Regions from separate parts of the Solibacillus sp. GQ1 genome, predicted to be linked through region 1. Evidence: riboswitches for the same ligand, from Rfam matches in the RefSeq annotation. Region 1 holds a riboswitch; each other region holds the start of a gene.
What was found. Region 1 has a riboswitch for S-adenosylmethionine ahead of metK (methionine adenosyltransferase). Riboswitches for the same ligand answer to the same signal wherever they lie in the genome.

Region 1 (7,625 bases):
TTCTAATCCAAGGCCAATGTAGAAAAATAAATCCGCATCTGCTAACGCCATCATATCTTTTTGCGTTGGTTCAAATGAGTGTTCATTTGCACCTGCTGGATAAATAGAAGAGACATCAACAAACTCTCCGCCGATTTGTTCTGTGAAATACTGCAAGGGATAAACAGTTGTATAAACAGAAAGGGCATCTTTGTTTTGCTGCGATTCGCTTGTATCTTTTTTAGTATCGTCTGTGTTACAAGCAGCTAATAATAAAATGAGTGTAAACATCGAAATGATTGAAAACCATTTTTTCATTATAATTAAATCTCCTTAAATAGTAATAATTACGATTTGTATTTTTGAACATTTTTAATCTTACAGGATTCAATAAAAAAAAACAATAAAAAAAGGCTTCGAAAATTATTTTTTTTTCGAAGGCCATTTTTCAGGTACTGGATCGAATCCACCTGGATGAAGCGGCTGACATTTTAGTATTCGAATAACGGTCATGACCGATCCTTTTATTGCACCATGTTTTTGAATTGCTTCAATTCCATAGTGTGAACAGGTCGGGTGGAACCGGCAAGAAGGTGGCGTCATTGGCGAAATATATTTTTGATAAAGACGAATTAATCCGATAAAAAGTTTTTTCATTGCTATTTTTGCTCTCCATTTTTATAAGTCCGAATTGGTTTGTCATCAACGGTTTGTTTTAATGATACGTTGTTTTTCCGGGCAAGTAAAATAATAGAGAATGCGAATATCCCCATAATCGTTACGATAATAATCAATACAATAGGTAAGCTCATTTTTTTCACCTCGTTTCCTTCCATATTACAGGAAAAAAATGTGGTGAGTGTGAATAATGGTTGAACTAAATGTTTTAAGAAGTGCGATAACGGATATAATACAAGCATGATACATTTCTGAAAATATTAGAAATAGTAAGCTGATTTTATATCAGGATTAAAACTTCGTTAAGAAGTTTTAAATATAATTTATGAGGTGAAGGACAATGGCAAAGAAACAATTAAACACACAATTAAATGATTTAGTAGCAACATGGTCGGTAATGTACACGAAGTTACATAACTATCACTGGTATGTAAACGGACCATCATTCTTTACACTACACGTTAAATTTGAAGAGCTTTACAACGAAGTAACATTAAATTTAGATGAAATTGCAGAACGTATTTTAACGAAGGGCGGCAAGCCTGTTGCAACATTAAAGGAACATTTAGAGCTTTCTCTAATTGAAGAGGCTTCAGGAAAAGAAGAAACAGAGGAAATGGTTTCTAAGTTAATCACTGACTTCAATACGATTATGGAAGCTTTAAATAAAGCAATGGAAACTGCTTCAGAAGAAGGCGATGATCGCACAGAGGATTTACTGAACGCTCAATTCCAAAGTCTTGAGAAACATACATGGATGTTAAATGCTTATTTAGGCAAATAATATCGGATAAACGACTCCAAATGCGGGGTCGTTTTTTATTCGTTCACTGTACGATATACTTCCAATGTATAAACGAGATTATTGCGGACCACCTTAAACTTGAGGTGAGAATAATGGAAAAAAATAATGTTTATGTATCAGTTGCCAATTTAACATGCAATTTGCATCCTGGATCATCCTATGAATTTGTACTGAAAATGGAGCCATTAAAAGCGCGAATATTTATGAAGCTGTTCAATCAGATGCAGCAGCTGGAGGCGTCAAATGCATTCCGTGCCCATATGCCGTTTATTCCATATCATTTGGACAGATTAAATCATGAGATCGACCACCGTCTAAAAAAAGTCTATGCTCTGATTCATGAATTCGGTGATGAGGAAGCGAAGAAATTCGTCGAGCAACTGCCGTACTTCACGCGCTAATTAGGCGATTTGATTGAACGGGAGACATCTGTTCGTTACACTATATAGTAGGAGTTGAGCGAAAAGATGTTTACATTTATCGATGAAAATAATTTAAAAGTAGATTTAAGATTTGATGAAGGTCCTTTCGAAGTTGAACCGAAGCATGTATTGGCACTTGTACAATATAAAGGGAAATGGTTATGCACGATTCATCATCGTCGTGGCGTTGAGTTTCCTGGAGGCAAGCAGGAGCCCGGGGAGACATTGTACGAAGCGGCTATCCGTGAAGTTTACGAAGAAGCAAATGTGGTCATAGAAGATGTAAAATGGTTTGCCTACTATATTGTGCATGATGAGATTCCCTTTTGCAAAGCGGTCTTTACTGCTATGGTAAAGGACATTGAACCTTTTACAGGAGATCATGAAACAGAAGGCATGTTATGGCTGACAGAAGAAGAGCTGTGGCAGCAGCCAAAATTAAGTTTCTATATGCGGGATGCAGGAATGAAAAAGATGTTGCAGGAAGTGAAAAGTCATGAACGACAATGGTAAGATTTTTTCGATACGCAATTACCCATCTCCAAATCCTCATATCCGATTAGATGAAATTACGTATTGGTCACAAGGACTGCGTGTAAAAGGATTATTGGCGCGTCCTAAAGCCCCTGGTACATATGAAGCGCTTTTATATTTGCGTGGGGGACTCCAATCGATCGGCATGGTCAGGCCTGCACGTATTGCTCAATTTGCGATGCAAGGCTTCGTTGTATTTGCTCCGTATTATCGTGGAAATCGCGGAGGAGAAGGTAAGGACGAGTTTGCGGGTGATGACCGTTATGATGCAGTTAACGGCTTAGAAGTACTGAAGCAATTTATTCAAGTGGATAAAGTGAATTTATATGGATTTTCCCGCGGCGGGTTAATGGTATTGTGGACAGCGATTTTACGTGATGATATCAAATCGCTCGTAACTTGGGCAGGTGTATCGGATGCGACAGCAACATATTGGGACCGTGTTGATATGCGGCGCGGCTTAAAGAGAATTGTTGGCGGTACTCCAAATAAAGTACCGGAAAACTATGATGACCGTACACCATTATTTGAAATCGATAAACTTCAAACCCCCGTACTTATTATTCATGGTACAGAAGATCAGCATGTTGATATAGAGCATGCCTATAAACTGGAGCAGTATTTAAAAAAGGAAGGGAAATCTGTTGAGACATGGTACTCATCTGGATTAAAGCATCACTATCCTCCCAACCTAAACTGTGATACTGTGAAAAACTTATGTGATTGGATGAAACGCCAATAAACACAATAAAAAAACAGCATTTTTCTCCTAGAGAAAAATGCTGTTTTTGATTGAATAAACACGGCTGATTAGTAAATTATACTAATGGACCGCCTTTTTGAACGATTGCTTCATCAACATTCTCGAACTTCTTGAAGTTGTTTTTGAACAGTTCGGCAAGTTCAGAAGCTTTTTTGTCATACGCAGCTTTGTCTGCCCATGCATCACGAGGATTTAATACGTTAGTTGGTACACCTTCAACTGCTACTGGGATGTTTAATCCAAATACAGCGTCTTGGGTAGTTTCAACGTTATTTAATTTACCGTCGATTGCAGCACGCACCATTGCGCGTGTATAAGAAAGCTTCATACGGCTGCCTACACCATATTCGCCACCAGTCCAACCAGTGTTTACTAGGAATACTTGTGAACCGTGCTCATCAATTTTCTTACCTAATTGCTCTGCATAAACAGTTGCAGCAAGCGGCAGGAACGGAGAACCGAAGCATGTAGAGAATACTGGTTCTGGCTCTGTTACACCACGTTCTGTACCGGCAAGTTTAGAAGTGAAACCGCTTAGGAAGTGATACATTGCCTGCTCTTTAGTCAATTTAGAGATAGGAGGTAATACACCAAATGCATCGGCTGTTAAGAAGACGATTGTATTTGGATGACCTGCTACTGATGGCAAGACGATATTGTCGATAAAGTCGATAGGGTAAGCGACACGTGTGTTTTCTGTTAAAGAACCGTCTGCATAGTCGCATTCACGTGATTCAGGGTCTACCGCAACGTTTTCCAATACTGAACCAAAGCGGATTGCATTGTAAATTTCCGGCTCATTTTCAGCAGATAGGTTGATTGTTTTTGCATAGCAACCACCTTCAATGTTGAATACGCCATTGTCAGACCAGCCGTGCTCGTCATCACCGATTAATTTACGGTCTTTGTCAGCTGATAAAGTAGTTTTTCCTGTACCAGATAAACCGAAGAATAATGCTACATCGCCTTCTTCTCCAACGTTTGCAGAACAGTGCATTGGGAAGATACCTTGTTCAGGTAACAAGTAGTTCATAATACCGAAGATTGACTTCTTCATTTCACCTGCGTACTCAGTTCCGCCGATTAAGATGATTTTCTTTTCGATAGATGTTATAATAAATGTTTCCGATCCAGTACCGTCTACTTCCGGATCTGCTTTGAAGTTTGGCGCAGATACGATTGTAAACTCGGCAACGTGTTTAGCCAATTCGTCTGCTGTTGGGCGGATGAATAATTGATGACAGAATAGATTATGCCAAGCATATTCGTTAATTACTTTAATAGATAATTGAGACTCTTTGTCTGCACCAGCAAAACCGTTGAATACATATAACTCGTCACGTTCTTTTAAGTAATTTATAACTTTTACATAAAGTTTATCAAATACTTCTGCAGAGATCGGACGGTTTACTTTACCCCAATCGATTTTGTCATTTGAAATTTCTTCTTCTACTATATATTTATCTTTAGGAGAGCGGCCAGTATATTTGCCTGTTTCAGCACGTAATGCGCCTTCAACAGTTAGCGATGCTTCTCCGCGTGATGTAGCTTTTTCAATTAATTGTGGAACAGATAATTGAGTTTTGATGTTTTCCCCGTTTAAAAGTTCTTTCAGCTCGTTAGCAATTTCTACCGAATTCATCTATTAAATACCATCCTTTTTTATAGTATTCCCTTATAGAGGGGAGTTGATTCCTAATTCAAAAATAGTATAACACATTAAGTGAAATAATCTATACTAATTGCAAATTATTTTTTCGTAAATTTTAGCAGATCGAAAAAAGTCAAAATTTGTTGACAGTACTTGAATTTTTGCGTAAGATGTTTAATTGAACGGATACTCTTATCCCGAGCTGGTGGAGGGGCAGGCCCTATGAAACCCGGCAACCTGCGTATATTTTATACGTGTTGGTGCCAACCTGATGCAAGGGCAAAATTTCCCTTGAACGATAAGAGTGAAAGGTAACGAAACGTAATATCCTTTCCTCACGTGTGATGAACACGGCTATGAGAGAAAGGATTTTTTTTATTTTGTTTTACAATTTCGTACTGAACGAAAATTATATAGTTACAGCCTTTCAGACCCTCGTGTTAAAGCAAATATAGCTTGACGTTAAAAAGGCAGCTACGCATCAGCGTAATTCCTGCAATATAACGGACATGGGTAATGAGTACCGTATCAATAAAAAACAATTGCCAAAGTGATTTAGGAGGAAATGACATGACAAATCGTCGACTGTTTACATCAGAAAGTGTAACGGAAGGACATCCGGACAAAATTTGTGATCAAATTTCGGATGCCATTTTAGACGCTATTTTAGCTGCAGATCCAAATGCACGTGTAGCTTGTGAAACTACGGTAACAACAGGCTTAGTATTAGTATCTGGTGAAATTACAACTTCTACTTATGTAGATATGAAAGGAATTATCCGCGATACAGTAGCAGAAATCGGCTATACACGCGGTAAGTACGGCTTTGATGCTGAAAATCTTGCAGTACTAGTAGCAGTAGGAGAGCAATCACCTGACATTGCACAAGGTGTTGACCAGGCATTGGAAGCACGTGAAGGTTCAATGACTGAAGATGAACTTGAAGCAATCGGTGCAGGCGACCAAGGTTTAATGTTTGGTTATGCATGTAACGAAACACCGGAACTTATGCCGATGCCTATTTCTTTAGCTCACAAATTAGCGCGTCGTTTAACAGAAGTGCGTAAATCAGGTGAATTGGAATATTTACGTCCGGATGGTAAAACACAAGTAACAATTGAATATGATGAAAACAATGAACCTGTTCGTGTAGATACAATCGTTATTTCAACACAGCACGATGAAGAAGCAACATTGGAACAAATCCAAACAGACATTAAAGAACACGTTATTAAACCGGTAGTTCCTGCTCATTTATTGGATGAAGCTACAAAGTACTTCATCAACCCAACAGGTCGCTTCGTAATCGGCGGACCTAAAGGAGATGCAGGTCTTACAGGACGTAAAATTATTGTTGATACTTACGGCGGTTATGCACGTCACGGTGGCGGAGCATTCTCTGGTAAGGATGCAACAAAAGTTGACCGCTCTGCAGCATATGCAGCACGCTATGTTGCCAAAAATATTGTAGCAGCTGGCTTAGCCGACCGTGCTGAAGTGCAACTTGCTTATGCAATCGGTGTTGCACAGCCTGTTTCAATCGCTGTTGATACATTTGGTACAGGAAAAGTAGCAGAATCACAAATCGTAAACTGGGTTCGTGAACTCTTTGACCTACGTCCTGCAGGCATTATTAAAATGCTTGATTTACGTCGCCCAATCTATAAACAAACAGCAGCATATGGACATTTCGGTCGCACAGATTTAAATGTGCCATGGGAAAATACGGATAAAGCAGCTGAATTAAAAGCAAAAGCAGGAATTTAATAAAATAAAAAGGAGCATCCGGTTAAATGGATAGCTCCTTTTTTGTAATTTCCAGTAAACTTCCTATATTATAGGTAGAGATTTCGATAAACAGTAAATGAGTGTGAAATTATTTCTGAAGTGATTTATAGTATTGTCCCTTCGCTACATATTCGGAAATAATGCGATCCATATCTGCGCGATCTTCTGCAGTTACTTCACGTACGACTTTTGCTGGGCGTCCCATCGCTAAACAGTTGGGAGGAATCACTTTTCCCGGTGGCACAAGACTACCGGCACCGATAAATGCTCCTTCGCCTATAACGGCTCCGTCCAATATGATGGAACCCATACCAACTAAAGCACGTTTCTTAATTGTACAGCTATGTAATGTAACTTGATGACCTACTGTTACTTCATCTTCAATAATGAGAGGGTAAGCGGGACTTTGGTGAAGGCAGCTCAAATCCTGGATGCTGACACGGTCGCCAATTATTGTCTTGTTTACATCGCCGCGGATTACTGTGTTAAACCAAATTGAAGTTTCGGCTCCTATTGTTACATCGCCGGTAATTGTGGCATAGTCGGCAATAAATGCAGAAGGGTGAATCGTCGGTATTTTATCCTTATAAGGGTATATCATTTTTCATTTCCTCATTTCTTCTATAAAATTGTAGATAAATCTATAGATATCGTAACAAAACGTGAAGATTTTTCAATTAACATTTCTTTTAGATCGGAATGTATTATAATTAAACAAATAAATAGTAATATAATGATGCCGATATTAAAGTAGGCGCAATACCATAATTTTTTGATACACGGCAAAACTCAGATTTAAAATTAAAGGTCTCGTGTTTATGACATAAAAATAATTTACATGTAAGGAGTATGGCCATGTGGAAATGGGAAACAGAGCAACAACCAAAAGCCGTAGTCGTTATTCTTCATAGCGCATATGAACATCATCGGTGGTACGCATGGTTAATCGAAAAGTTCCGTAGTTCTCACTTTCACGTTGTGATGGGAGATTTGCCGGGACATGGA
Region 2 (7,625 bases), on a different contig from region 1:
TCCAATGGGTTAATACCGTTATCGATTGCGAAGTTTGAGTTGATTAACACCGCATCGCCTTCTTCATTTTCATACATTTGCACTAATAATTCAGCTGCTGTGTTTGCATCGAATTCGAAGTTTTTCGGATTATCTACGATGTCTTTTATTTCTGCTTTTGTTTTATCAATACCTTCTGCTAATGTAATTAAACCTTGTGCTTCAAGTAATGAAAGCATACGTCCATGGTCTGCCACTGAGTTAGAAAGTAAAATCGTTGCACCTTCAGGAAGTTCTTCTAAAGATGAATATTTTTTAGAGTAAATACCAATCGGCTCGATGTGAATACCGCCAGCATTTGCAAAGTCATAATCGAAATCCGCTTTTTGAGCTTCGAAGTATGGGATGTGCTGGAAGTAGTTTGCATCTAAATCACCGTTATTTAAATCTTGATTTGGAAGAACGTAGTCTGTATAAGTTGCAATTTCTAGCTCAATACCCTGTTCCTCTAAAATTGGCTTAACTTTTTCAAGGATAACTGCGTGTGGTGTATTTGACGCACCAACTACTAATTTTTCATCTTCTCCGCCACATGCTGCTAAAGCAAGTACTGAAGCTCCTAAAATAACGCTTGATAATAATTTCTTCATTTGTTTTACCTACCCTTTTTTTAGTTTGTTCAGTTTATCGAAACCTTTTTTATATTCTGATTATTTTCCTTATAGACGCGCACTTTTTTAAAGTTTGCGTCCATATTGTTTCGATGCACCATTATTTATAATTACGGCCTTTTATGAGCCACTAACTATCGTTTGTCCACTCTTGCTGTAATGAAGTCCCCAATAAATTGGATAATGAATACTACAACTAAAATTAAAACAGTTGCCATTAATGTCACATCTGTTCGGTTACGCTGAAAACCATCAAGGAATGCCAGGTTACCTAAACCACCCGCACCGATAATGCCGGCCATTGCTGTATATCCTACTAAAGCTACCGCAGTAACAGTAATACCAGAAATTAATGCCGGTAAGCTTTCCGGGATCAGCACTTTCCAAATAATCGTAGAAGTTTTCGCTCCCATTGAGCGGGCTGCTTCAATGACACCTTTATCAATTTCTCTTAATGCTATTAATACCATGCGCGCATAAAACGGTGCTGCCCCAATAATTAGCGCAGGTAATGCTGCATTGGCGCCACGGATTGTTCCAAGTAAAAACTTAGTAAATGGAATTAATAAAATGATTAAGACGATAAATGGAATCGAGCGGAAAATATTCACGAGTGACCCTGTCAAAAAGTGTACAATTTTATTTGCCCATAATTGATTGTCGCTCGTTAAAAATAAGACAATACCAATTAGAAGTCCTAGTATAAATGTGATGACTGTCGCAACAGCCGTCATATAAATTGTTTCATATGTTGCTTCGAGCATTTTACCCCAATCTACGTTCGGAAATAATTGATTAAACATGCTCAATCACCTCCGCCTGAATTTCTTGCTTTGCTAAAAAGCTTAATGCTTCCGCGACTGCTTTTGGCTCGCCATCGATATGAATAAACAATGTACCAAACGAACCGCCCGTTGTATTTGAGATTTTGCCATGCACTATATTAACAACTACGTCAAATTGCTTAATCATTTGTGAGATGACAGGCTGTTCTGTCGTTGCCGCTGCAAATGTTAATTTAGCGATTTTGCCTTCTGGATAATTGGCTAAAATCTGTTCCAGTGATGCTTGCGTTTCCTGTGTTTCACCAGAAGCCTGTGATACGAAGTTTTTCGTAATTGGTGCTTGAGGATGCTGGAACACTTGCAATACATCTCCCTGTTCCACTACTTTACCGGCTTCCATTACCGCTACTCTGTTACAGATTTTGCGAATAACATGCATTTCATGTGTAATGAGTACAATTGTAAGTCCGATGTTTTTATTAATATCGAGCAGTAATTCCAAAATTGAATCCGTTGTTTCCGGATCAAGCGCTGAAGTCGCTTCATCACATAAAAGTACTTCCGGGTTGTTCGCCAACGCTCGTGCAATGCCGACACGCTGCTTTTGACCGCCTGACAATTGTGAAGGATACGCTTTCCCTCTTCCTTTTAAACCTACGAGTTCAATCAGCTCTTCTACTCGCTTTTCACGATCAGCTTTTGAAACGCCTGCAATTTCAAGTGGAAATGCAATGTTTTCTTCAACTGTACGTGACCAGAGCAGATTGAAGTGCTGGAAAATCATACTTATTTTTTGGCGTGCTTCTCGTAATTTTGCCCCGGAAGCTTTTGCAATATCCTGGCCGCCTACAATGACAGAACCTGTTGTAGGCTTTTCCAAACCGTTCAGCAGTCGGATCATCGTACTTTTACCGGCACCACTGTAGCCGATAATTCCGTATATTTCACCTTTGTTAATCGATAGGCTTACATTATCAACTGCTGTAAGTTTACCGTTTTTCGTGTTATACACTTTTGTAATATTTTGTATATCAATCATCGGTTGTACTCCTTCTAAATTGAAATAACCTTCCTGCTATTTCAAAATCATGTTCTATTCTCATTCAAAACCTCCGTTGAATGAAAAAAACCTTTCTACCAAGACAAGTAGAAAGGTTTCACATACATTTATACGGTAAACCGTTCTCTCATCTTTCAAAGTTTAAACTTTGTGTGAATTGGCACCTTTGCGTAAACGCTGGTTGCCGGGCTTCATAGGGCACTTCCCTCCACCTCTCTTTATAAGAGCAACGTTATTAAGTTTTATTATTATGAATGTTACTTTATCACGACAAAGTGACTACGTCAATTACTTTTTTAATATTTCATACAAAAACGGTACGGATTTAAATGCATAAATTTTATTCGTTAGTTCCCCGTTGTCTGAAACGATTAAACAAGGTACACTTTCAATTTTCAATTCATATGGTAAATCCCCTAAATAATTGATATTTGCCATACCAAGCGGAAGATCTGGGAGTAATTTCTCAATTACTTCCAACATTTTTTCCGACACTTCACAAGTGCCGCACATAGGCGTATATAAGAAAAACGCTGTCTGATCATACTGTTGTACGTTCTGTTCCCATTGCTGTTTCGTCCATTGTTCCATTATACTGTCATCCTTCTTTTACTAAAAATTTTGCCTGTAGTAAAATATCCCTTAAGATTTTAGTAGGTGTTTTTTCTACTTCTACATATTCGTGAGGTATGATAAGCTGTGTCGCTTCGGGATATGCACGGTTCATCAGTTTACGTAACTTCTCACCGTTTTTATCTGCATCAAACATAGTGATAATTTCATCTTGCTCATATTCTTCCAATAAATCAATCAAATTGACTTCGCTTATTGTGCCATTTGTACAAATAATTGTCACGTCCTCAGCTAATATCGGGATTAATCTCAATTTATCGGCACGTCCTTCTACAACGATGTATCTTCCCATATAACACGCTTCCTTTCATTCGACACCTTTATATATAGAATAACAAAAAAACACTAAAACCTTTATATAGAAGGCTTTAGTGTTTCATATTATTGTTCGATTAATGCAGTGTAAGCATCTGCGTCTAATAACTCGTCTACTTCTGCTTCACTTGTTAACTCAACAGTAACCATCCATGCATTACCGTATGGTGATTCATTTACATATTCAGGATTGTCCAGTAATTCTTCGTTGATTGCAACAACTTTACCAGAAAGTGGTGCATATAGTTCAGAAACTGTTTTAACAGATTCTACACTACCGAAAGGCTGATCCCTTGAAATTTCATCGCCTACTTCAGGTAACTCTACGAATACGATATCGCCTAGTTCAGACTGTGCGAAATCCGTAATACCGATTGTCGCTTTACCGTCTTCAATTTTAACCCACTCATGCTCTTTTGAATAACGTAATTCTTTAGGTGTGCTCATTCGAAAACCTCCATGTTATATGTAGTACATTCAAGTTCATTTTGCCATATTTCGTTCGGAAATACAATGTGAATAACTGTTTATTTCCAAGTTTCTAAGAAGTCAGACTCCTTAAATCCTAAAGTTAATTTTTTACCATCTGTAACGATTGGTCGCTTAATTAACATACCATCCGATGCTAATAGCTCTAATTGCTCATCCTCGGACATTGTCGGTAATTTATCTTTTAGGCCTAATTCACGATATTTCATGCCAGATGTATTAAAGAATTTCTTCAGCGGCACTCCACTAGCTTCGTAAATTGCTTTAAGTTCCTCTTTAGATGGTGTCTGCTCTACAATATGAATATTTTCATAGTCCACACCTTGCTCATCTAGCCATTTTTGCGCTTTTTTACATGTTGTACATTTCGGATATTGGATGAATTTTACTGTCATGTAAGTACTCCTTTTTGCCCTGGATTTTCCTATATTGTAACGGATATAGAAGGACAAATCAAAAATGTGTTCGCACTATCGGAGTTTTACTGGTTATGGTTGTTATTAGAAGATGTGCAAAAAATATTAGAACATGCCCGACGTATTTTAGAAGAACGGCTTCACTTCACTTATTAGAAACTCTGGGTGACATAATAGAAGATAGGAAACTTATATTAGAAGTTCCCATGTATATTAGACATTTTGAAATTATATTAGAACATTTTACATTTTATTAGAAAACCCATAGAAAAACCGGGTGCATTGTATACACCCGGTTACCGTCTTTATTAAACTACATATTTTTCTGCTTCGATTAGTTTCGCTGCAGCTTCACGTTTTTTCGGAATTAAGTTGTAAGGGTTGTTGCGCGTTAATTTACGTAATGCTGATAAAATCATACGTGCATCGTCACCTTCAACTGAAGCGATTAATGTTTCTTTTGCTTCTTTTTCGATTTCTGCGAATGCTTCCTGACAGAAAATTTGAGTGTAAAGAATTTTTTGTGCTGCTTTTTCTTCTCCGTCACGCTCGATTGCTTTTTGTGTACGGATTACTGCAGATTCCATTGCGTATAATTGGTTCGCAATGTTTGCGATGTTTACTAACAGCTCTTGTTCCGCATCCAGTTTTGCACCGTAGCGTTGTGCTGCTGCACCTGCTGCAAGTACTGCAATCTTCTTGGCATTTTTCACTAAATATTTCTCTTGCTCTAAAGCACCTTGGCCGATTTCTTCAGGCATAAGCATTAATAGCTCGTTTTGCAGTTCTTGCGCAACTTGTAATAGTGGTAACTCACCTTTTAATGCTTTTTTCATAAATGTGCCCGGTACGATCATACGGTTAATTTCGTTTGTACCTTCGAAAATACGGTTAATACGAGAGTCGCGGTAAATGCGTTCTACTTCGTACTCAGCCATAAAGCCGTAACCACCGTGTAACTGAACCGCTTCATCCGCTACGAAATCCAATGTTTCAGAACCGAATACTTTTGCGATCGAGCACTCAATAGCATATTCAGCGATTGCTGCTGCAACTGATTTGCCGTCTTTTTGCTCTTCATCAGATAACTGGCTTAAACGGTCTTCGAAATAACCAACTGTACGATAGTTTAAAGATTCAGATGCATAAATGTGAGAAGCCATTGATGCGATTTTTTCTTTCGTTAAGTTGAAATCCGATAATTTTGTTTTGAATTGCTGACGTTGGTTCGTATAAGCAACTGCTAATTCAAATGCACGTTTTGATGCACCTACAGTACCTACTCCTAATTTATAACGTCCGATATTTAAAATATTAAATGCAATAATATGACCGCGGCCTACTTCACCTAGTAAGTTTTCTACAGGCACTTCTGCATCTTCTAAAATTAATGTACGAGTTGAAGATGATTTAATCCCCATTTTCTTCTCTTCCGGACCTACAGAAACACCTGGGAATGAACGCTCTACAATGAATGCAGTGAATTTATCGCCATCGATTTTTGCGTATACCACGAATACATCTGCAAAGCCTGCATTTGTAATCCATTGTTTTTCACCATTTAATACGTAATGTGTGCCAGCTTCATTTAACTTAGCTGTTGTTTTAGCGCCTAATGCATCCGAACCTGAACCTGGCTCTGTTAATGCATATGCTGCGATTAATGCACCTGAGGCTAACTTCGGTAAGTACTTCGTTTTTTGCTCATGGTTACCGAATAATACGATTGGTAATGAACCGATCCCTACATGGGCACCGTGAGTGATTGAGAAACCGCCAGCCGGTGACATTTTTTCTGCGATTAATGCAGATGAAATTTTGTCTAAGCCTAGCCCTTCATATTCTTCAGGTACGTCAGCTGCTAGTAAACCTAAGTCACCTGCTGTTTTTAATAGACGTACAGAGTGATCGAACTCATGGTGCTCTAAGTTTTCAACTACCGGTAATACTTCGTTCGTTACATATTCCTGTGTTGTTTGAGCAATCATTTTTTGCTCGTCTGTGAAATCTTCCGGTGTAATTACTCGGTTAATATCCACGTCCTCGATTAAAAAGCCGCCACCTTTAATAATGCTGTTTGTTGTTTGTGCCATTATAAATTCCTCCCTAGTTTCCTTTGTGATTTATTGTTTCCCCAGACAATTAAAGAACTTCAAATACCCCTGCTGCACCCATTCCGCCGCCGATACACATTGTTACGACACCGTATTTACCGCCGCGGCGTTTTAATTCATTGATTAGCTTCACTGTAAGAATCGCACCAGTTGCACCAAGTGGATGGCCTAATGCGATTGCCCCCCCGTTAACATTCACTTTTTCCATATCAATGCCAAGCTCACGAACTACTTGAATTGACTGTGATGCGAATGCTTCGTTAATTTCCCACAGGTCAACTTGATCTTGTGTAATTCCTGCAATTTCAAGTGCTTTCGGTACTGCTACGATTGGACCGATACCCATTACTTCCGGTGGAACTCCGCCGACAGCAAATCCCAGGAATTTTGCCAGTGGCTGCATGCCTTGTTTCTCCGCTTCTTCACGGTCCATTACTAGTACTGCTGCTGCACCGTCAGAAGTTTGAGAAGCATTTCCTGCTGTTACAGAACCTTTTACATTGAATGCTGGACGTAATTTTGCCAACGTTTCTACCGATGTACCTGGACGAACCCCTTCATCTGTATCAAAGATTGTAACTTTTTCTTTTAACTGGTTGTTTTCATCGACGTAATATTCCGTTACTTCAACCGGAACGATTTCGTCTTTAAACTTACCTTCTTTAATCGCTTTTTCAGCTAATTCGTGTGAACGTACTGCAAAAGCATCCTGCTCTTCACGTGTTACATTGTAACGATTCGCTACCTCTTCAGCTGTGTGACCCATACCGATATAGTATTGTGGTGCCTCTTCAGCAATTTTCGGGTTTAGGCGAACTGTATTACCAGTCATCGGAATCATACTCATTGACTCTGCACCACCCGCAACGATTGCTTTTGCATGGCCAAGCATAATGCGCTCTGCTGCATAGGCAATTGTTTGTAGCCCTGATGAACAGAAACGGTTAACTGTTAATGCTGGTGTTTCATCCGGTAACCCTGCCAATGCCCCAACTAAGCGGGCAACATTCATACCTTGTTCTGCTTCTGGCATTGCACATCCCATAATTAAATCATCAACTGGACCTTCATAGCCCGCACGTTTTAATGCTTCTTTTACTACTACTGCACCAAAATCATCTGGACGAGTGTTCGCAAGTGATCCTTTTTTCGCACGCCCGATT
Region 3 (7,625 bases), on a different contig from region 1:
TCGCCCTGTCAAATAGTCGATAAAATAAGTCCCGATAAAATAAAAACCGATCACCGCGCCGAGAGCTCCAACCCAAGAGAAAATTTTACTTTTCAATTTTATAACCCAATCCCCACACCACTTTTAAATAACGAGGATTTTTCGGATCGGCTTCGATTTTTTCACGGATTTTCCTGATATGCACGGCAACAATATTTTCTGCGTTATACGCGGGTTCATTCCATACAAGTTCGTAAATATCGCTGATTGAATAGACGCGCCCCGCATTTTTTAGTAGAAGCTCAGTTATTTTATACTCAGTCGGTGTCAGTTTGACAGGTTCTCCGTCCACACGGATTTCCCGCGCTGCAGCGTCCAGCTCCAGTCCTTCAACAAGCGGAGCGGCTCCTGCCGTGCCGAAGTTGACATAGCGTCTTAGCTGGGACTTGACGCGTGCCATCAATTCAAGCGGGTGGAACGGCTTTGTAATATAATCGTCCGCACCTACTGAAAGCCCATGAATTTTATCGCTTTGTTCCGCCTTTGCACTGAGCATAATAATTGGGATATTGCGTTCTGCACGAATTTTGAATGTGGCGGTAATCCCATCCATCTTCGGCATCATGATGTCTAAAATCATACAGTGCACTTCATTTTGTTCAAGCAGTTCGATTGCCTCAAGCCCGTCTGCCGCTTTTAACACCCGGTAACCTTCATTTTTTAAATAAATTTCTATGCCGTCCCGGATGTCCTGATCGTCATCTGTTACGAGCACCGTCAGCTGATTCATCTTGCTCACCTCACAACTTTTTCTTATAAGTTTATAATAAAGCCCATTTCTTAACATCTAACTACTGAAAATCTGAAGAAATTCTTAAGATTTCTTCTTTAAATTAAAAGAGATTCCACTTTATATGCAATGTTTTCTACTTTCCCTGCGTTAGGTACTACTTTCCATTCAAAAAGTTCAACTTCGCCCACAGAACTTTCCACTTTATGGACAGTTTGTTCCACTTTCACCGCGTACTTATGACAATAAAAAAACTGCCTCCTATGAAGCAGCTTTCTTTGTGCCGAATGTTAGCACAACTATTCCACCTAATAATAAACTAACACCGATCCAAGCAACAAATGTTAAATGTTCCCCTACTAAAAACACACCCAGTAATGCAGCTGTTAAAGGTTCGGCTAAGCTTAATGTCACTGCGGCTGACGAACTGATTTTCTTTAAGCCGCCCAAAAATAATATGTATGCCAAACTTGTAGCAGCAAGTGCCATAAAAAGAATCGGCCAAATATTTACGCCTTCTGTCAGCCAGCCAAACCCGTCTTTTGCTGCGAGCGGCAACAAAAATAATGCGCAAATGGAAAAAGTCATCGCTACAGCAGGCAATGTTTCTTCCCGTTTCATCAACTGCTTACTCACATTCGTATAAAGCGCAAACATGGAACCTGCAGCCAATGCTAACCCTATGCCAAGCGGGTTGATCGCCGCCTCACCTTGATTCATAAACAATAGCAAGCAGCCGACAATGGCGAGCACTGTCGCAATTGCCCATACGAACGTTGGCCGGACTTTCCAAAAGACCCACTCGATGAATCCCGCAAATACTGGTGCACTTCCGATTGTCACAACCGTCCCTACTGCAACCCCTGTAAAGCGAACAGATGTGAAAAAAAGACTTTGGAATAAAGCAATTGCAATCGCTGCTAAAATGGTCCACTTCCATGACCAGTTACGGAATGAAATTTTTCTCATTAAAAGAACCGCCAGCAGCAGCACCCCGCCGCCAATACCAGACCTTACACCCGCTACCGCAAAGGAAGAGATCCCTTCCGATAAAAAAGTTTGTGTTGTCCCGACCGTCCCCCAAAGCATAGCGGCCAGCAGCACAAACAGATACGGTAAAATATTCACATCCCACACCCCATTTTTATTAATTATGCTATCATACGTTGTAAGTCTATTCGAGATGAAGTTTTATTAAAATCGATTTATAATAAGATTAACTAAAACTAAAAAGGAGGCATCATGATGTATAAAACGGTAGAACAAACTGCAGCGGAGATAGGCATGCCTGAACATCAGGTTTTACAGTACATTTATGCTGGTCGCATTAAAGCAGTGCATGATGGTGAACACTTTTTAATTAATAGTGCGCAATTTGATACGTACCATCAGCAACTCGAACGAATTAAAGAAGAGATCGAAATCTGGAAGAACACGCCGATTCCCGAAGATGTCGATATAAAAGATGAAGACTAAAAGAAAAGAAGCGAATTCGTTCATCGAGTTCGCTTCTTTTTTAATCTCTTCTTATTATATAGTTACTGTAAACCCCGCACGTTTACCAATAATTTCAGCGTAATCCTCTACCATTACACTTGCAGTCGGATACATCCCCGCTCCTGGCCCAATTACAGATAATGTTCCAATGTAGTTTGTCTCCATCGTTACTGCATTAAACACATCGTCAACGGGATAAAGCGGATGTTCATTGTTCACTAGTAGTGGTGCCACTTTTGCCTGAATCGTACCATCTTCAAGTTTTTCCACTTCCGCCACATGACGATAGCGAAGACCTTGCGCTGTTGCTTCCGCTACTTGTTCTGATGAAATTGTATCAATTCCGATTACTTCTACATCTGCCCAATTTGGCTGTTCTCCAAATGCAAGGCTCGATAAAATCATAAGCTTTTTAAATGCGTCCTGACCCGATACATCATTAAATGGATCGGCTTCAGCATAGCCTAATTGCTGTGCTTCTTTTAATGCTTGTTCAAAGCTCCAGCCTTCCGCACGCATTTTTGTTAAAATATAGTTTGTTGTTCCATTTAAAATTCCTTGAACACAGCTTACTTCGTTGACAAGAAGAATGTTTTTCATTGTTTTAATAATAGGCACACCGCCTGCTACCGTTGCCTCAAAGCCTACGAAAACACCATTTACTTTCGCCAATGCTTCGAGCTCCTCACCCCGTTTTGCAAGCATTACTTTATTCGCTGTAATGACATGGCATTTTGCCTCAACAGCGCGCTTTAAGTAAGTGAATGCAGGCTCTTCATTTACAATCGCTTCAAATACAACTTGCAGATTATTTTCCGCCAGTACGTCATCCATTGATTCCGTCATTAAATGTTTTGTGCCCGGTACACGCTCACGGCTTGCATCGGTTACTAAAATCTTCGCGACCTCTAGTTCAACACCTAGCTTTTCGCGAAGCTCCTGCCTCTTTTCATTTAAAATATGGTAAATCCCCTGACCTACTGTGCCAAATCCTAAGATCGCTGCCTTGATTGTTGCCATTGCCTTTCTCCTCCAAATTCTTAACACACATATATTAACGAATAATTCAAAAAATTTATCTTAAAGAAAATTCTATCCTATATAATACATGAAAACAAGGGAAATCTCGCCTAGAAGGACATTTGTTTACTGTAAACGGTCAATATTCATCCAAATTTTATTTTTTAAGAGCTAATTTGGAGACTATGATGTTAATATTTCCAGTCACTACTTGTGTTTGGGGCTAAGCAGTTGAGAGAGTTTTGTTATGTTCTAATATATTCGGAAATCGTCTAATATATTTTGAAATGTTCTAATAAAATTACGATCTTCTAATATACCCGTTCAACTTTCTAATATGGGCCGTAATGTTCTAAAAGAACGTTAACACCTGTTTCAGCACCCATTTTTTGCCCCCAAAAATGCGTACCCAATCTCCAAGTTCACCCAAATTCTAATAACATCAACATTTCTTCTAATATCCCCAAAATTTCTTCTAATAATCGTTTTCATACTTCTAATAAACCATATACACCGTGTAAAAAATCACCAAATAAAAAAAACACTAGCAAGGGGGCTCGCTAGTGTTCCGGAATTATTTTATACTGCCACGTTTACATCATTATAGGCCCGTAAACGATAGGCAGTTAAAATCTTGGTCATGACGATTTCCTCTTTTGCCGAGTAGTCAGGGACCGCGTATGGGCGCTCCACTAACTGAAATTCACCATATTTTAAGAACCACTCTCTGGCTGGCGATAAAATATGGGCTGTACCATGAATTTTGTATTCCTCGGCAACTTCTTTTACAACATAACCTGCTGTGGTAAGATCGTGAGCTTGTTCAGAGAAGGCACTGTGTCCAAAAACATGCTGCCACATCGTATTCACATCCGCCAAAATTTGCTGGATAGCGCAAGCGTTCACAAATTCCTTTACGTCATTAAGTTCATAAATAATATAGGCTGCAATGTTTTGTGCACTGTATACTTTCCCCATGTTGAACAACTCCTTTTCTTCCAATGATGCTGCAACATCACTTTAAATTTTTCCGGTTGGTAATATTATTATCCCAATTGTATTACTTGGTATTAAATTTGTCAATAAAACTTATAAAAATAGTAGGGATTAATTTTCTAAAAATTGCTTAGCTTCTCGAATGGGAAAAGCTAAGCCTTTTTTAAAGGTTTATGCGTTTGTTTCTGCGCCTACTTCAGCCGCAACTTTCGCTAATGCCTGTTCTAAATCTGCGATAATATCTTCTGCTGCTTCTAACCCGATTGATAAGCGAATGAGCTCTTCCGATACGCCGGCAGTTTTTAGTTCTTCAGCAGATAACTGTTGGTGCGTTGTGCTCGCAGGGTGGATAATCAATGAACGGGCATCCCCAACGTTTGCTACGTGTGAAAACAATTCTACGTTATCGATTACTTGGCGACCGGCTTCGCGTCCACCTTTAATGCCGAACGTAATGATAGATCCAAAGCCGTTTTTCAAGTACTTTTTCGCCAAATCATGTGTCTCAAAATCTTCAAAGCCGTTGTAATTTACGTATTCCACAAATGGGTGGGCTCTTAAATACTCGGCAACTTTTTGTGTATTTTCATTGTGACGGACAATACGCAAATGAAGCGTTTCAAGTCCTTGCAGGAAGTTAAATGCCGCGTCAGCAGATAATGTTGGACCAAAATCACGCAATAGTTGAACACGAAGCTTTGTCGCAAATGCAGCGCCTGCTGTGTCAATCCCGTAGCGTAGACCATGGTAAGAAGTATCCGGTTCTGTAAATCCTGGATGTCTTCCTTGTGTCCAGTCGAACTTCCCTGCATCAACGACAATCCCGCCGATTGTCGTTCCATGACCACCAATCCATTTTGTTGCAGAATGGATGACAACATCCGCACCGAATTCAATCGGATTACTTCCGTATGGGGAAGCAAATGTGCTGTCGATTAATAAAGGAAGACCATTGTCATGAGCGATGTTTGCTACCGCTTCAATATCCAGTACTTTCAAGCTTGGATTTCCGATAATTTCAGCGAAGATTGCTTTCGTTTTATCCGTGATTGCCGCCTGGAAGTTTGCAGGATCTGATTCATCCACAAATTTTACTGTAATGCCGTAGCGAGGCAATGTAGTGGCGAATAAATTGTAAGTCCCACCGTAAAGTGAACCTGCCGCAACAATTTCATCCCCTGCACCGGCAACGTTTAAAATCGAAAATGCTACTGCTGCTGCGCCAGATGAAAGCCCTACTGCTGCTGTACCCCCTTCTAATAAAGCAACCCGTTCTTCAAATGCCCCGACTGTCGGGTTCATAATACGAGAATAAATATTGCCTGTTTCCTGTAATGCAAATAGACGTTGCGCATGAGCTGTGTCATTAAATGCATAGGCTGTTGTGCGGTAAACGGGAACTGCAATTGCACCTGTTACCGGGTCTGGCTTTTGTCCCCCGTGTAATAATAAAGTTTCTGGTCTTAAATTTGTCATTTTATTACCCCCAAAAATTTAATCGATGGTGAAATCGGTGTTTTTTGAGGAGGATTTTTTAAATGAAAAAAACCCTCTTCAGTTAAGAAGAGGGTTGCGCATGAGCAAGTTTGCCTCCTCTTATCTTTCAAAATGATTGTCCATTTTGTAGGAATTAGCACCTTAGTCAGTTCATCACTTACTGGTTGCCGGGCATCTCAGGGCCTATTCCCTCCGCCGCTCTTGATAAGAGTTATGTGATTTGTGTTCCATCGTTGAGTCTCAGTATAAAACATACTAATCCGATATGTCAACACAAAAAAATTAAAATTTTCAGATTTCTATTCAGATTACTCTTATCTGTATTTAACGATATGCAAAAATTCCTTCTCTATGAATTGAACAGACGTTAATAATCGACTTCAAGTAAAATATTGACTAAAATAAGCTTGAAGGCTATATATTTAAGTTTTTTATTACATATAAGGGAGATGTTCACGTGAATACAAAAGAATTATTACGCAGTCATACATCTGTTCGTAAATATACAGGTGAGGAAATTTCTAAAGAAACTGTCATCGATTTAATCGAAACTGCACAAATGGCGGCAAGTTCGCATTTTGTACAGGCCTACAGTGTCATTTGGGTAACGGATGAGGAAAAGAAAACGAAGCTTGGTGAACTGTCTAAAAATGAATTCCAGTTCAAAACAGCGGGCGCCTCTTTCTTGTTTTGCGTAGATTTCAAACGTTTGCAAGTAGCCGGTCAAAAACATGGGGTTGATATTTCTGCTGACACGGCTGAAAACGTGCTTGTAGGGGTAGCAGATGTTGCATTATTTGCCCAAAACTTTGTTATTGCAGCTGAATCAATGGGTTACGGCATTTGCTATATCGGTGGTGCCCGTACAAATCCTAAGGAAATCAGCGAGCTGTTCAATTTACCGGAATACGTTTTCCCATTATTTGCGATGACGATCGGTACACCGACAAAACGCAATGAAACAAAACCGCGTTTACCGGTAGCTGCGGTATTGCATGAAAATGGTTATGACGTTGATAAGTACGAGACGCTGCTAGATGAGTACGATGGAATTATGGAAGACTATTACAGCAGCCGATCTTCGAATCAGAAGACTGCAACATGGACGAAACAAATGGCTGATTACTTAGTTGAACAAAACCGTCCGCATATTAAAGACTTCCTTGCTTCACAAGGCTTTACTTGGAAGTAAGCTAATAAAAAGGAGTATGCCGCAAAATGGCATACTCCTTTTATTTATTTCAACCCTTCAATTTGCAATGCTTTTACAGGCTGGAAATCTTCTCCTGTTTTCGCGTACGTTATCGTCGCCTGGTCACCTTCTTGCAAGTATATTGCAAACGGTGCAACTTCCGTAGAAACGATGAAGTTTTCACCTGTGTTCGCCAGGAAGGATACAATTGTGAAATCACCTACACGCTCTTTATAAACACGCACGACTTTTACCGTCGCTTTGGCCTCTTCGGCATTCGAAGTACCATCTACCGTACTGCCGCCACGGCTTAACGCTGTTTTATAAAGTCTTAACGCTTCATTTGGTGTTGTACCATATGCCGAAATTTCAGGATTTGCTGCTGACACGATAAAGTAATTTTGCAGGAATCCGTTCGCATCAAGTACAGCTGACAGCCAGCTCGCTTCACCGTAGAAGTTATAAAGGATCGGCATTTCGCCCTCCCATTCTTTTTCGATGAATTTTTTCTCGATAATTTCAAGAGCCCCTTGGGAATCCATATAAGACTCTTCCAGATTTCCAGTATAGTACGTTGCTTCACCAGTACGTGCATGTGTTAATGCATAACCAAGCATCGAGTCAACGCCCTCTTTTGGACTTGTAAAATCAGTG

Region 2: another riboswitch for S-adenosylmethionine. It lies ahead of AC6CH1_RS14030 (methionine ABC transporter ATP-binding protein); the one in region 1 lies ahead of metK (methionine adenosyltransferase).
Region 3: another riboswitch for S-adenosylmethionine. It lies ahead of AC6CH1_RS14885 (O-acetylhomoserine aminocarboxypropyltransferase/cysteine synthase family protein); the one in region 1 lies ahead of metK (methionine adenosyltransferase).

Annotation. Positions count from the first base shown of each region.
Region 1 is NZ_JCAXEX010000001.1:2,414,181-2,421,805, reverse strand. Features, by position in the region: gene AC6CH1_RS12295 (metal ABC transporter solute-binding protein, Zn/Mn family) at 1-297, opposite strand, end outside; gene yidD (membrane protein insertion efficiency factor YidD) at 403-636, opposite strand; gene AC6CH1_RS12285 (hypothetical protein) at 639-791, opposite strand; gene AC6CH1_RS12280 (Dps family protein) at 998-1,441, shown strand; gene AC6CH1_RS12275 (transposase) at 1,555-1,863, shown strand; gene AC6CH1_RS12270 (NUDIX hydrolase) at 1,930-2,397, shown strand; gene AC6CH1_RS12265 (alpha/beta hydrolase family protein) at 2,381-3,160, shown strand; gene pckA (phosphoenolpyruvate carboxykinase (ATP)) at 3,237-4,823, opposite strand; SAM riboswitch class I at 5,022-5,137, shown strand; gene metK (methionine adenosyltransferase) at 5,403-6,599, shown strand; gene AC6CH1_RS12250 (gamma carbonic anhydrase) at 6,709-7,221, opposite strand; gene AC6CH1_RS12245 (alpha/beta hydrolase) at 7,476-7,625, shown strand, end outside.
Region 2 is NZ_JCAXEX010000002.1:340,830-348,454, reverse strand. Features, by position in the region: gene AC6CH1_RS14040 (MetQ/NlpA family ABC transporter substrate-binding protein) at 1-629, opposite strand, end outside; gene AC6CH1_RS14035 (methionine ABC transporter permease) at 785-1,453, opposite strand; gene AC6CH1_RS14030 (methionine ABC transporter ATP-binding protein) at 1,446-2,474, opposite strand; SAM riboswitch class I at 2,620-2,722, opposite strand; gene AC6CH1_RS14025 (thioredoxin family protein) at 2,784-3,086, opposite strand; gene AC6CH1_RS14020 (toprim domain-containing protein) at 3,094-3,420, opposite strand; gene gcvH (glycine cleavage system protein GcvH) at 3,510-3,890, opposite strand; gene AC6CH1_RS14010 (arsenate reductase family protein) at 3,971-4,327, opposite strand; gene AC6CH1_RS14005 (acyl-CoA dehydrogenase FadE) at 4,657-6,441, opposite strand; gene AC6CH1_RS14000 (acetyl-CoA C-acetyltransferase) at 6,491-7,625, opposite strand, start outside.
Region 3 is NZ_JCAXEX010000003.1:130,040-137,664, reverse strand. Features, by position in the region: gene AC6CH1_RS14910 (response regulator transcription factor) at 86-769, opposite strand; gene AC6CH1_RS14905 (DMT family transporter) at 1,031-1,897, opposite strand; gene AC6CH1_RS14900 (MerR family transcriptional regulator) at 2,015-2,245, shown strand; gene AC6CH1_RS14895 (homoserine dehydrogenase) at 2,300-3,286, opposite strand; gene AC6CH1_RS14890 (hypothetical protein) at 3,866-4,264, opposite strand; gene AC6CH1_RS14885 (O-acetylhomoserine aminocarboxypropyltransferase/cysteine synthase family protein) at 4,454-5,758, opposite strand; SAM riboswitch class I at 5,876-5,990, opposite strand; gene nfsA (oxygen-insensitive NADPH nitroreductase) at 6,237-6,971, shown strand; gene AC6CH1_RS14875 (hypothetical protein) at 7,016-7,625, opposite strand, start outside.